3 regions of the Pantoea sp. C2G6 genome follow, and region 2 is predicted to be linked to each of the others. Evidence: predicted binding sites of a transcription regulator. Region 2 holds the regulator's gene; each other region holds the start of a gene.
The links. The regulator LexA, encoded in region 2, represses DNA repair genes until DNA is damaged. The targets are predictions, from matches to a motif close to TNCTGTATGTACATACAGNA.
Positions count from the first base shown of each region.

Region 1: a site for LexA is predicted at 1,920-1,939, ahead of dinG (ATP-dependent DNA helicase DinG). Genes of this name have one in related genera too.
Region 3: a site for LexA is predicted at 2,108-2,127, ahead of sulA (SOS-induced cell division inhibitor SulA). Genes of this name have one in related genera too.

Region 1 covers NZ_JBGMNJ010000001.1:83,360-86,638, forward strand. Annotated here, with positions in the region: gene ACCW71_RS00390 (MerR family transcriptional regulator) at 1-621, opposite strand, end outside; gene ACCW71_RS00395 (helix-turn-helix domain-containing protein) at 771-1,334, shown strand; gene ACCW71_RS00400 (N-acetyltransferase family protein) at 1,331-1,849, shown strand; gene dinG (ATP-dependent DNA helicase DinG) at 1,967-3,279, shown strand, end outside.
Region 2 covers NZ_JBGMNJ010000013.1:30,847-34,125, forward strand. Annotated here, with positions in the region: gene plsB (glycerol-3-phosphate 1-O-acyltransferase PlsB) at 1-647, opposite strand, end outside; gene ACCW71_RS15945 (diacylglycerol kinase) at 776-1,144, shown strand; gene lexA (transcriptional repressor LexA) at 1,250-1,864, shown strand; gene dinF (MATE family efflux transporter DinF) at 1,962-3,279, shown strand, end outside.
Region 3 covers NZ_JBGMNJ010000001.1:234,940-238,218, forward strand. Annotated here, with positions in the region: gene matP (macrodomain Ter protein MatP) at 1-88, shown strand, start outside; gene ompA (porin OmpA) at 175-1,245, opposite strand; gene sulA (SOS-induced cell division inhibitor SulA) at 1,596-2,087, opposite strand; gene ACCW71_RS01055 (TfoX/Sxy family DNA transformation protein) at 2,299-2,928, shown strand; gene yccS (YccS family putative transporter) at 2,925-3,279, opposite strand, start outside.

The DNA.
Region 1 (3,279 bases), on a different contig from region 2:
AAACAGTTCCGGGCGCGGCACATCCAGCGGCTCCGCCAGCACATCAATCCGCCAGCCGTGCTGCGACAACCGCCAGCCTTCCAGCCAGATACGGGTGCGATCGTCGATGCCCCAGCCAATAATCAGCGCATCTTTACCCGCTTTTTTACGGCTGCCGGTCAGACAGAAGGCCACGTAATCAATCAGCAGACCATCCAGCAGGCTGCACATGGTGCGGGCGGTGTTCTGATCCAGACTGAGCTTCTGACGTACCGGCATGAAAACGTGGTCGATCAGTGCGTCAACCGGATGTTCGCGGCCAATCGCCGCAATTTTGTTACGCAGTTTGGTGGGCCTGACGTGGCGTAAAACGCTGATCAGTTCATCCTGGAGGGTGGTCCAGCCATCATGGGCGTCAACATCGCCCCCTTCCAGCAGCGCCTTAACTTTGCCAACCGGCACGCCGCTTTCAATCCAGCGCATAATCTCTTCAATACGCTGAACATCTTCTTCATCAAACTGACGATGCCCGCCTTCAGTACGTTGCGGCTTCAGCAAGCCATAACGACGCTGCCAGGCGCGCAAGGTGACTGGGTTTATGCCACAGCGCTCGGCGACGTCACCGATACTGTATAAGGTCATAAATTCCTCTTTCGATTGATCTGAGTGCAAACACCATAACCAGGCAGGCTAAGTTGTACAATAGATTTTTCAATGTACAAGTTGACCGCTGCCTCTTTTCTGCGCTATATCTCATTTATGAGATTAAATCCCACATATGAGAAAGCGCCATGCCGGATCTGAATACCGAGCAACGACTGGCCGCCCGCCTTGCAGAATTACGCCTGCAACGCGGCTGGTCGCTGGATGAATTATCCGTCGCGACCGGCATCAGTCGCGCGTCATTATCGCGCATTGAGCGAAGCGAGACCAGCCCAACGGCCGCACTGCTTAATCGCCTGTGTGTCGCCTACGGCCTGACCATGTCCCGGCTGCTCAGCGAGGTGGAAGAGGAGGCCAGCCTGCTGATTCGCGCCGATCAACAGCCGGTGTGGCAGGATGACGCCAGCGGCTTTCAGCGCCGCAATGTTTCACCGCCTGCTACTCATTTTAGATGCGAACTGGTAGAGGGCAAATTACGGCCTGGCGCGCGCATCGATTATGAGGCGCCGCCGGTGCATGGGCTGGAGCAGCATATCTGGCTGCGGGAGGGCGGGCTGACCGTCAGCGTGGCGTCACAGCAGTGGACCCTGCAACCCGGTGACTGTTTACGCTTTCATCTGATCGGCAAATCCGCGTTTGAGGCGCACCTCACCGACGGCGCGCGCTATCTGCTGGTGGTGGCGAAACCATGATCGATTACTTACAGCTCAGCGCGGCTGAGGCACAACAGCAGCTGACCGGGCTCACCGACGTGCTCCAGGCCTGCGTCACCGATCATGCCAGCGTCGGCTTCACCGACCCGGCCGACAGGCTGACGATGACTCAGTTCTGGCAGCGGCAGATCGGCAATCTGGCGAGTGGCGACAGCGAACTGCTGATCGCTGCCTGGCAGGGCAGCATTGTGGCGACGGTGCTGATCCACAGCAGCGCCATGCCCAATGGCCGCCACCGGGCGGAGATCGCCAAACTGCTGGTGCATCCGCGGGCGCGTCGTCAGGGCATCGCCCGCCAGCTGATGCTGCGCGCCGAGCAGCGGGCCGCGGCGCTGGGCAAAACCCTGCTGGTGCTGGATACCCGCCGCGGCGATGTCGCCAGCGATCTCTATCGCGCGCTGGGCTGGCAGGTCGCCGGTTCGATCCCCTTTTATGCGGAATCCACCACGGGCGAGCTGGATGCCACCACCATTCTGTATAAAGTGCTGGCGTGACGCGCAGCTCGCCGCGGGAAATTCGCGAGGCGGCACGAAAAAATCGGCCCGGAAGCTGACGCCGCCGGGATACTGTGTAAAAATACAGGTCGTTTTTTCGGTGTGGTAACGCTAACAATGGCCCTGACAGCCGCAGTAAAAAGCCAGATTGCGCAGTGGTATAAAGCGCTACAGCAGCAGGTGCCTGATTTTATCCCGCGCGCGCCGCAGCGCCAGATGATCGCCGAAGTGGCGAAATGTCTGGCGGGCGACGATGCCCGTCATCTGGCGGTGGAAGCGCCGACCGGCGTGGGAAAAACCCTCTCTTATCTGATCCCCGGCATCGCGGCCAGCCGCGCCCAGGAGAAGAGCCTGGTGATCAGTACCGCCAACGTGGCGTTGCAGGATCAAATCTTCAGCAAGGATCTGCCGCTGCTAAAGAAAATCATTCCCGACCTTACCTTTACCGCCGCCTTTGGTCGTCGGCGCTATGTCTGTCCGCGTAATCTGGCGGCGCTGGCGGCGGATGACGATCAGCAGGGCGATCTGCTGATGTGGCTGGACGATGAGGCGGTCAGCAGCACCAAAGAGGAGCAGACCCTGTGCGGCCGGTTGCAGAAGTCACTGGATCGCTATCAGTGGGATGGTCTGCGCGATCACAGCGAGGAGAATGTCAGCGACAGCCTGTGGCAGCGGCTCTCGACCGATAAAGCCAGCTGCCTCGGGGCGCACTGTCGCTGGTATCGTGAATGCCCGTTTTTTGTGGCACGGCGTGAGATCGAGCAGGTCGATGTGGTGGTGGCCAACCACGCGCTGGTGATGGCGGCGATGGAGAATGAATCGGTGCTGCCACCGGCGAAAAATCTGATGCTGGTGCTGGATGAAGGGCACCATCTGCCGGAAGTGGCGCGTGACGCGCTGGAGATGAGCGCCGACATCACTCCAGGCTGGAGCAGCCTGCAACTCGATCTCTTTATCCGGCTGGTTGAGAGCATCATGACGCAGATGCGGCCTAAATCGCCGCCGCCGCTGGCCAACCCTGAGCGTCTGAAAGCGCACTGCGACGAGCTGCGTGAACTGCTGACCATCACCAGCCAGGCGCTGAATCCGCTGCTGCCGCCCGACAATCAGCCGGGAGAGTTTCGTTTTGTACTGGGCGCGCTGCCGCAGGAGCTGCTGGATCTCTGCGCCCGGCTGTTTAAACTCAGCGACGCGCTGCGCGGGCTGAGTGAAGGGCTGATCAACGCGCTCAGCGAGCAGACCGGCAAAGTCGATGTGGTGCGGCTGCATCGCAATCTGCTGCAACTCAATCGCCAGTTCGGCTGGTTTGAATCGGTGAGTAAACTGTGGCGGCTGGCGGCAATGGAGAAAGCCTCTGGCGCGCCGGTGTCGAAGTGGATCAGCCGCGAGCTACGCGAGGGCCAGGCGCATCTGCTGTTCCATTGCGCCGG
Region 2 (3,279 bases):
TCCTGACGCGCCGGTAAGCGCGGACCCACCGCCGCCAGCCGCTGGCGGGCAAAGTGAATACGCGCCACACGCGCCAGTTTCTGGGCGATCGACTGATCGGTGCCATGTTCGGTCGCCATCCGGCGCAGTGACACCGTTGGCGAGAAGCGGACAAAGCTGTCGCGTCCGTGCCAGATCACCGCAAAGAACTTCTGTACGCCGTTCAGCACGCGCAGGTGAGGCGTTGGCTCGCCCTGAACCTCACGGCCTGGCGCGCGGCCAAACATCACCGTGACCGGCAGCATCTGAATATCCAGCTCGGGATTATTGCGGTGCAGGTCGAGGTAATCGTGAAAGATCTTCACCGACTCCACGCTGGGCACAAAATAGGGGAAGACACGCGGGCCATCGTGGATAAAAACGTGGCGCGGCAGCAGTGAGCCATCAATCTCCAGTGGAGAGAGCGGGTCGGGCAGATGGTGCCGCAGACACTGCGCGCGTAAAGTCAGTAAGTCAGCCTTCGAATCATAAGGCAGAACGTACATAATAGGTCGGGTCGGATCCAGACCATGTTCAGAAACGGGATCGGCCGGAATGGCCTTACTTTTTACCAAAAACGACAGTGGTAAATTAAGCAGTTTGTAATAGAGTTTACGCCAACCTGACATAGACAACATGAAGCCTCTTGTTAGCAAAGCGCCGCAAGCATACCAGAAAGCGCAGCGAAGATCTGTGGTGGTGCCAATTGCACGCAGCCCAGACATTGACGTCAATCCGAAGAAAGGGTTCCCACATCATGGCAAATAATGCCACCGGTCTTATAAGAATCGTGAAAGCCGCAGGTTACTCATGGCAGGGGCTGCGTGCCGCCTGGCAACATGAAGCGGCGTTTCGCCAGGAGGCGCTGGCCGCGCTGGTCGCCATTGTCGTGGCCTGCTGGCTGGATGTGGATGTGGTCTCCCGCATTCTGATGATAGGGGCGGTGGTGCTGGTGGTCATTGTTGAAATCCTCAATAGCGCCATTGAAGCCGTGGTTGACCGCATCGGCCAGGAGCATCATCCGCTGGCGGGCCGGGCAAAAGATATGGGCTCGGCGGCGGTGCTGATCAGCATCATACTGGCACTGTTTGTCTGGATCGCGCTGCTCTGGACACATTTGCGATAAGCCTTCCAAAACCGCGCTGGGAGCGCGTTTTACCTGACAATCGGTTTCCATTTCGCCAATACCTGTATATACTCACAGCGACTGTATAAACAACCAGGGGGCGGGATGAAAGCATTAACCAGCAGGCAGCAGCAGGTCTATGACCTGATTCGCGACCATATTTCTTCGACGGGCATGCCGCCTACACGTGCGGAAATCGCCGCGCAGCTGGGCTTCCGCTCGCCGAACGCGGCAGAAGAGCACCTTAAAGCGCTGGCGCGTAAAGGGGTGATTGAGATTGTTTCTGGCGCTTCACGCGGCATCCGTCTGCTTATGGAAGAAGAGCCCTCTGAAGGCTTACCGCTGATTGGCCGGGTGGCTGCCGGTGAACCGATCATGGCGCAGGAGCATATCGAGACCCACTACAAGGTGGATCCGGGTCTGTTCAAGCCCTCAGCCGACTTCCTGCTGCGCGTCAGTGGAATGTCGATGAAAGATATTGGCATTATGGATGGCGACCTGCTCGCGGTGCATAAAACCCAGGATGTGCGCAACGGTCAGGTTGTGGTTGCCCGCATCGACGATGAAGTAACAGTGAAACGCTGGAAAAAGCAGGGTGCTATCGTGCATCTGCTGCCGGAAAACAGTGACTTCGACCCGATTGTGGTCGACACGCGCGCGCAGTCGCTGACGGTAGAAGGTCTGGCGGTGGGTGTGGTGCGCAACGGCGAGTGGCTCTGATTCTGATGCCCGCGTGCATTCGCCTGCTCTGATGCTATTCTGTCTGCCCTAATTTTGTCGCTGCCTCTTCGCAGCGACACTGAGCACGGAACGGCGAATGCGCTTTATTACGGCAACCGATAAAAACCTCTGGCGGCTCGCGCTGCCGATGATCCTTTCAAATATCACCGTTCCCCTGCTGGGTGTGGTCGATACCGCCGTTATTGGTCATCTCGACAGCCCGGTCTATCTTGGCGGGGTTGCAGTCGGGACCACTGTCACCAGTTTTCTCTTCATGCTGCTGCTGTTCCTGCGGATGAGCACCACTGGCCTCACGGCACAGGCGTTTGGCGCTGGAAATAAGCCCGCGCTGGCCCGTGCCCTGACGCAGCCGCTGCTGATTGCGCTGCTGGCTGGGCTGCTGTTTATCGCGCTGCGCTATCCCATTATTCAGCTGGCCACCCATCTGGTGGGCGGCGATCCTGAGGTGCTGAAACAGGCGGCGCTGTTTATTCAGATCCGCTGGCTGAGTGCGCCGGCTACGCTGGCTAACCTGGTGATCCTCGGCTGGCTGCTGGGCGTGCAATACGCCCGCGCGCCGGTCATCCTGCTGGTGGTGGGTAACCTGGTCAACATCCTTCTCGACCTCTGGCTGGTGATGGGTCTGCACTGGGGTGTGGCGGGCGCGGCTACCGCCACGGCGCTGGCGGAGTACATCACGCTGGGCGTCGGTGCGGTGATGGTCTGGCGGGTGTTAAAACTGCGCGGCATCACCATGGCAATGCTGAAGCAGAGCTGGCGCGGCGACGTTCAGCGCCTGCTGCGGCTGAACCGCGATATTATGCTGCGTTCTTTGCTGCTCCAGCTCTGTTTCGCCTCGCTGACCGTGCTGGGCGCGCGCCTCGGGCCGGACGTGGTGGCGGTTAACGCGGTGCTGCTGATGTTTATCACCTTTACCGCCTATGCGCTGGATGGCTTTGCCTATGCGGTGGAAGCCTTTGCGGGAGAAGCGCATGGCGCAAAAGATGGCAGCCAGCTGCGGCTCGTCTGGCGCTCTGCCTGCCGTCAGGCGGTGGTGGTGGCGCTCTTTTTCTCGCTGGTGTATGCGTTTTTTGGCCCGCAGATTGTCACGCTGCTGACCTCGCTTGAGACGTTGCAGCAAACTGCGGACCGCTACCTGTTCTGGCAGGTGGTGATGCCGCTGATCGGCGTCTGGTGTTATCTGCTGGATGGGATGTTTATCGGCGCGACCCGCGGGCGCGAGATGCGAAACAGCATGGTGCTGGCCGCGGCTGGCTACTTTCTGACGCTGCTGAGTCTGCCGCTGCTGGGCAACCACGGGTTATGGCTGGCGGTTACGGTGTTCCTCGCGCTGCGTGGCCTCTCCCTGTGGCTGATCTGGCGCAGGCACTGGGTTCAGAACAGCTGGTTTGACG
Region 3 (3,279 bases), on a different contig from region 2:
GGAGCGCAAAGAGAAATATGCCACGCAGATGTCGAGTCTGAAGCAGGATTTGCAGGCAATTCTGGGATCAGGTTCCGAAGGCGAGTAAGCGAGCAGGGAAGAAAAACGGCGGTTTCGCTGTAGGAGTGCCATAAAAAAACCCCGCCTTAGCGGGGTTTTTTATTACGTGTAAACTTAAGCTTGTGGCTGAGTTACAACGTCTTTGATACCTTTAACGTCGATTTCAACACGACGGTCCGGCGCCAGGCAGTCGATCAGGGCGTTACGGCCTTTCACGCTGTCACAGGTGTTGCCGGTAACTGGGTTAGATTCACCCATGCCACGTGCAGAGATCTTGTTAGAAGGGATACCTTTAGAAACCAGGTAATCAACAACAGACTGAGCGCGTTTCTCAGACAGTTTCTGGTTGTACTGCTCTGAACCGATGCGATCGGTGAAGCCCAGTACCACAACGGAACCATCTTTAGGATCCATTGAGCTCAGCTGGCTGTACAGCTGATCCAGAGCCTGCTGGCCTTCTGGCTTCAGGGTGGCTTTGTTGAAGGTGAACAGAACGTCAGACTTCAGGGTGAAACGCTTGGTTTCAACAACTGGAGCTGGTGCTGGAGCCGGAGCTGGCGCCGGAGCAGCGACATCATCCTGACCGAAGCGGTATGAAACGCCTACGCTCAGCATGCCGTTGTCTGGACGGGCACCAACGGTCTGTGCATCACCGATGTTGTTAACCCACTGATAATCCAGGCGGGTAGCCCAGTTTTTAGTCAGCGCATATTCAACACCAACTGCTGCCAGCGGAGATACGCCGGTGTCGTGGTCGCTGATGCGGCCAGTAGTTGGGTTGGTCTGCGTTGCATCAGCACGCCATACCATACCACCCAGACGAGTATACACGTCCAGATCGTCATAGATTGGGTAGCTCAGCTTAGCGGCCAGCTGAATGCCCTGTGCTTTGAATGCGCCGTTAGTCACGCTGCCTTTGTTTGGCATGCGACCCAGCCAGTCATAGCCCATCTCGAAACCCAGGTATGGGTTTGCCTGATAACCAACGAACGCACCTGCGCCCAGCTGGCTTTCATGAGTTGGACCGTTGTTGTTCTCGTAACCGTGACCGTAGTAGCCAGTGTCGTGATACTGAGACCAGCCCAGTTTAGCACCGGTGTACCAGGTGTCATCTTTCGGAGCGGCCTGCGCTACGGTAGCGAAGCCAGCCAGTGCCACTGCAATTGCGATAGCTGTCTTTTTCATTTTGCGCCTCGTTATCATCCAAATAGGCAATGAGCAAAAAGGTTGCTCTTGGTTTAAATCCTTCGCCGGGTCAAAACGCTCGCTTATGACTCTACCGCAAAAAACGGAGGTTATTGAGCACCCTGGCGAGATAAAGTCTACAACGAGATTGGAAACTTACAAGTATGATGTGAGGCGCTTCTGTAAAAAAACAGCGATTTATACATAAATTCTAACAATTAGCCTGGTATTATTATGGCGGCTCAGCGTCCAAAAAACCTGCTAAACCATTGTCAACGCTCGAACTAACAGAATCAGTGGCTTAGCGACAACAGATAAGAAAAATAGCTTGGGAAACTTCTGATTTTTACTTAATGAAACAAATCCGACTGAATTTTTATCGCGTTTTGCGGTCTGAGAGGCGCTTCAGCTATTCCACCTGAACGCAAAATCAATCCCATTGCTTCTCCCTCCGCGGCCGCAATTTCCAGTTGACGCCGCTCTTCTTCATCCAGTTCATACGGAATCCATGCCAGAACGACACTGTAATTTCCGGTGCGCAGCGCTTTAATCATCGCTTCAACCGCATTCAGGCGTTCAGAATCGGCGATATGCATACTCTTATCAAGCGGTAATCCCGACTGCTGAAGCCAGTTGCGATTCAGCTTGTGAGCCGGGGTTAACCATAACTGCCAGCGCGATTGCTGACTCAATTGCTGCAATAAAGGTAAGAGCAACATCTGCAACATTCCTGGCTGCTCGCTATAGCGTAACTCCGTGATCCCGCCGCGATGAGAAGCTGGCACGGAAGAGGAGGCATAATGGTGAGCATAGCGTGCATTATTCGGATGTTGTGTTCGCATATGTTAATCACTCAGCAGTTGACTGTATGAATATACAGTACTGTCATCCTGGATAAAGATCAACCCAAATTTCTGAAAACGCCTCGCAAAAACGGCACAAGATTAATGGAAACGCTAATTATTCGTTGAACGCCCTCACGGTTTTTTCTATCTTCTAATTGCCTGATACCAAACGTAATTTAAGACATTTCTTTAACATGGAGGTGGAGTGATGAAAAAGGTGAATCCGGTTGTAGAGCGCTCCAGAGCGCAGCTTGCCCCGCTGGGAACGATAGAGTCTCGCACCCAATTTGGTGGCTACTCGCTGGCTGTTGAACGTGTGGTCTTTGCGCTGGTGAATAAAAATGAACTTTATCTGCGCGCCAGTGAGCCTCTGCGTGATTATCTGGTGGAATGCCCACTGGAACCGCTGGTGTTCCGTAAGCGTGGCATTCTGGTCAGTCTCAATTACTATCGGGTCGATGAGACGCTGTGGCGTAATTCTGGCGCTTTGTTAAGGCTCTCTGCCGCGGCGCTGGAAACGGCGCAACTTGAGCTGCACGACAAAGAGCTGGCTCCCCGTTTAAAGGATCTGCCGAATCTCAGCGTACGTATGGAGATGCTGCTGCATGAGGCGGGTATCATGAATGTGAACCATCTTTATCAGATTGGCGCTAAGCAGTGCTGGCTGAGGCTTAAAGCGGTCAACCAGCACATTGGTTTTCAGACGCTGCTGGCGCTACAGGGGGCGATTACCGGTCATCATCATGCCGCCCTGCCGCAGGCGACCAAAGCTGAGTTAAATGCGTGGTTTCAGCGCACGCTGCTGTCGATGCTCAACCCCGGAAACAGCGACAGCTAATCGGCCTGAAGCGTGCGGCGCAGGCGGGCAACCTCTGGCATTAAAGCAACCAGCAGACCGAGTTGTTGCAGCACCAGCGGCGCACGTGTATCGGCATCGGCGGCCAGCTGGCTGATCCGCTGCGTCAGCTGATGACGCATGGCTTCAGCCTGCTCATTACTGACATGGTCAGTTTGCAGCACATCCTCCACATAGCAGACCGTGTCATCCAGCAACGTCAGCAGATCCGGCTGAGTGATTCTGTCGCGATGCGCGCCCAGGGCAGAGATGTAGCTCAGGAATGAGTGGTTTGAGCAGAGCAGCTGAAACGCGGATTCGCGCAGCTTCTGGCTGGTACGGCTCTCGCTGCTC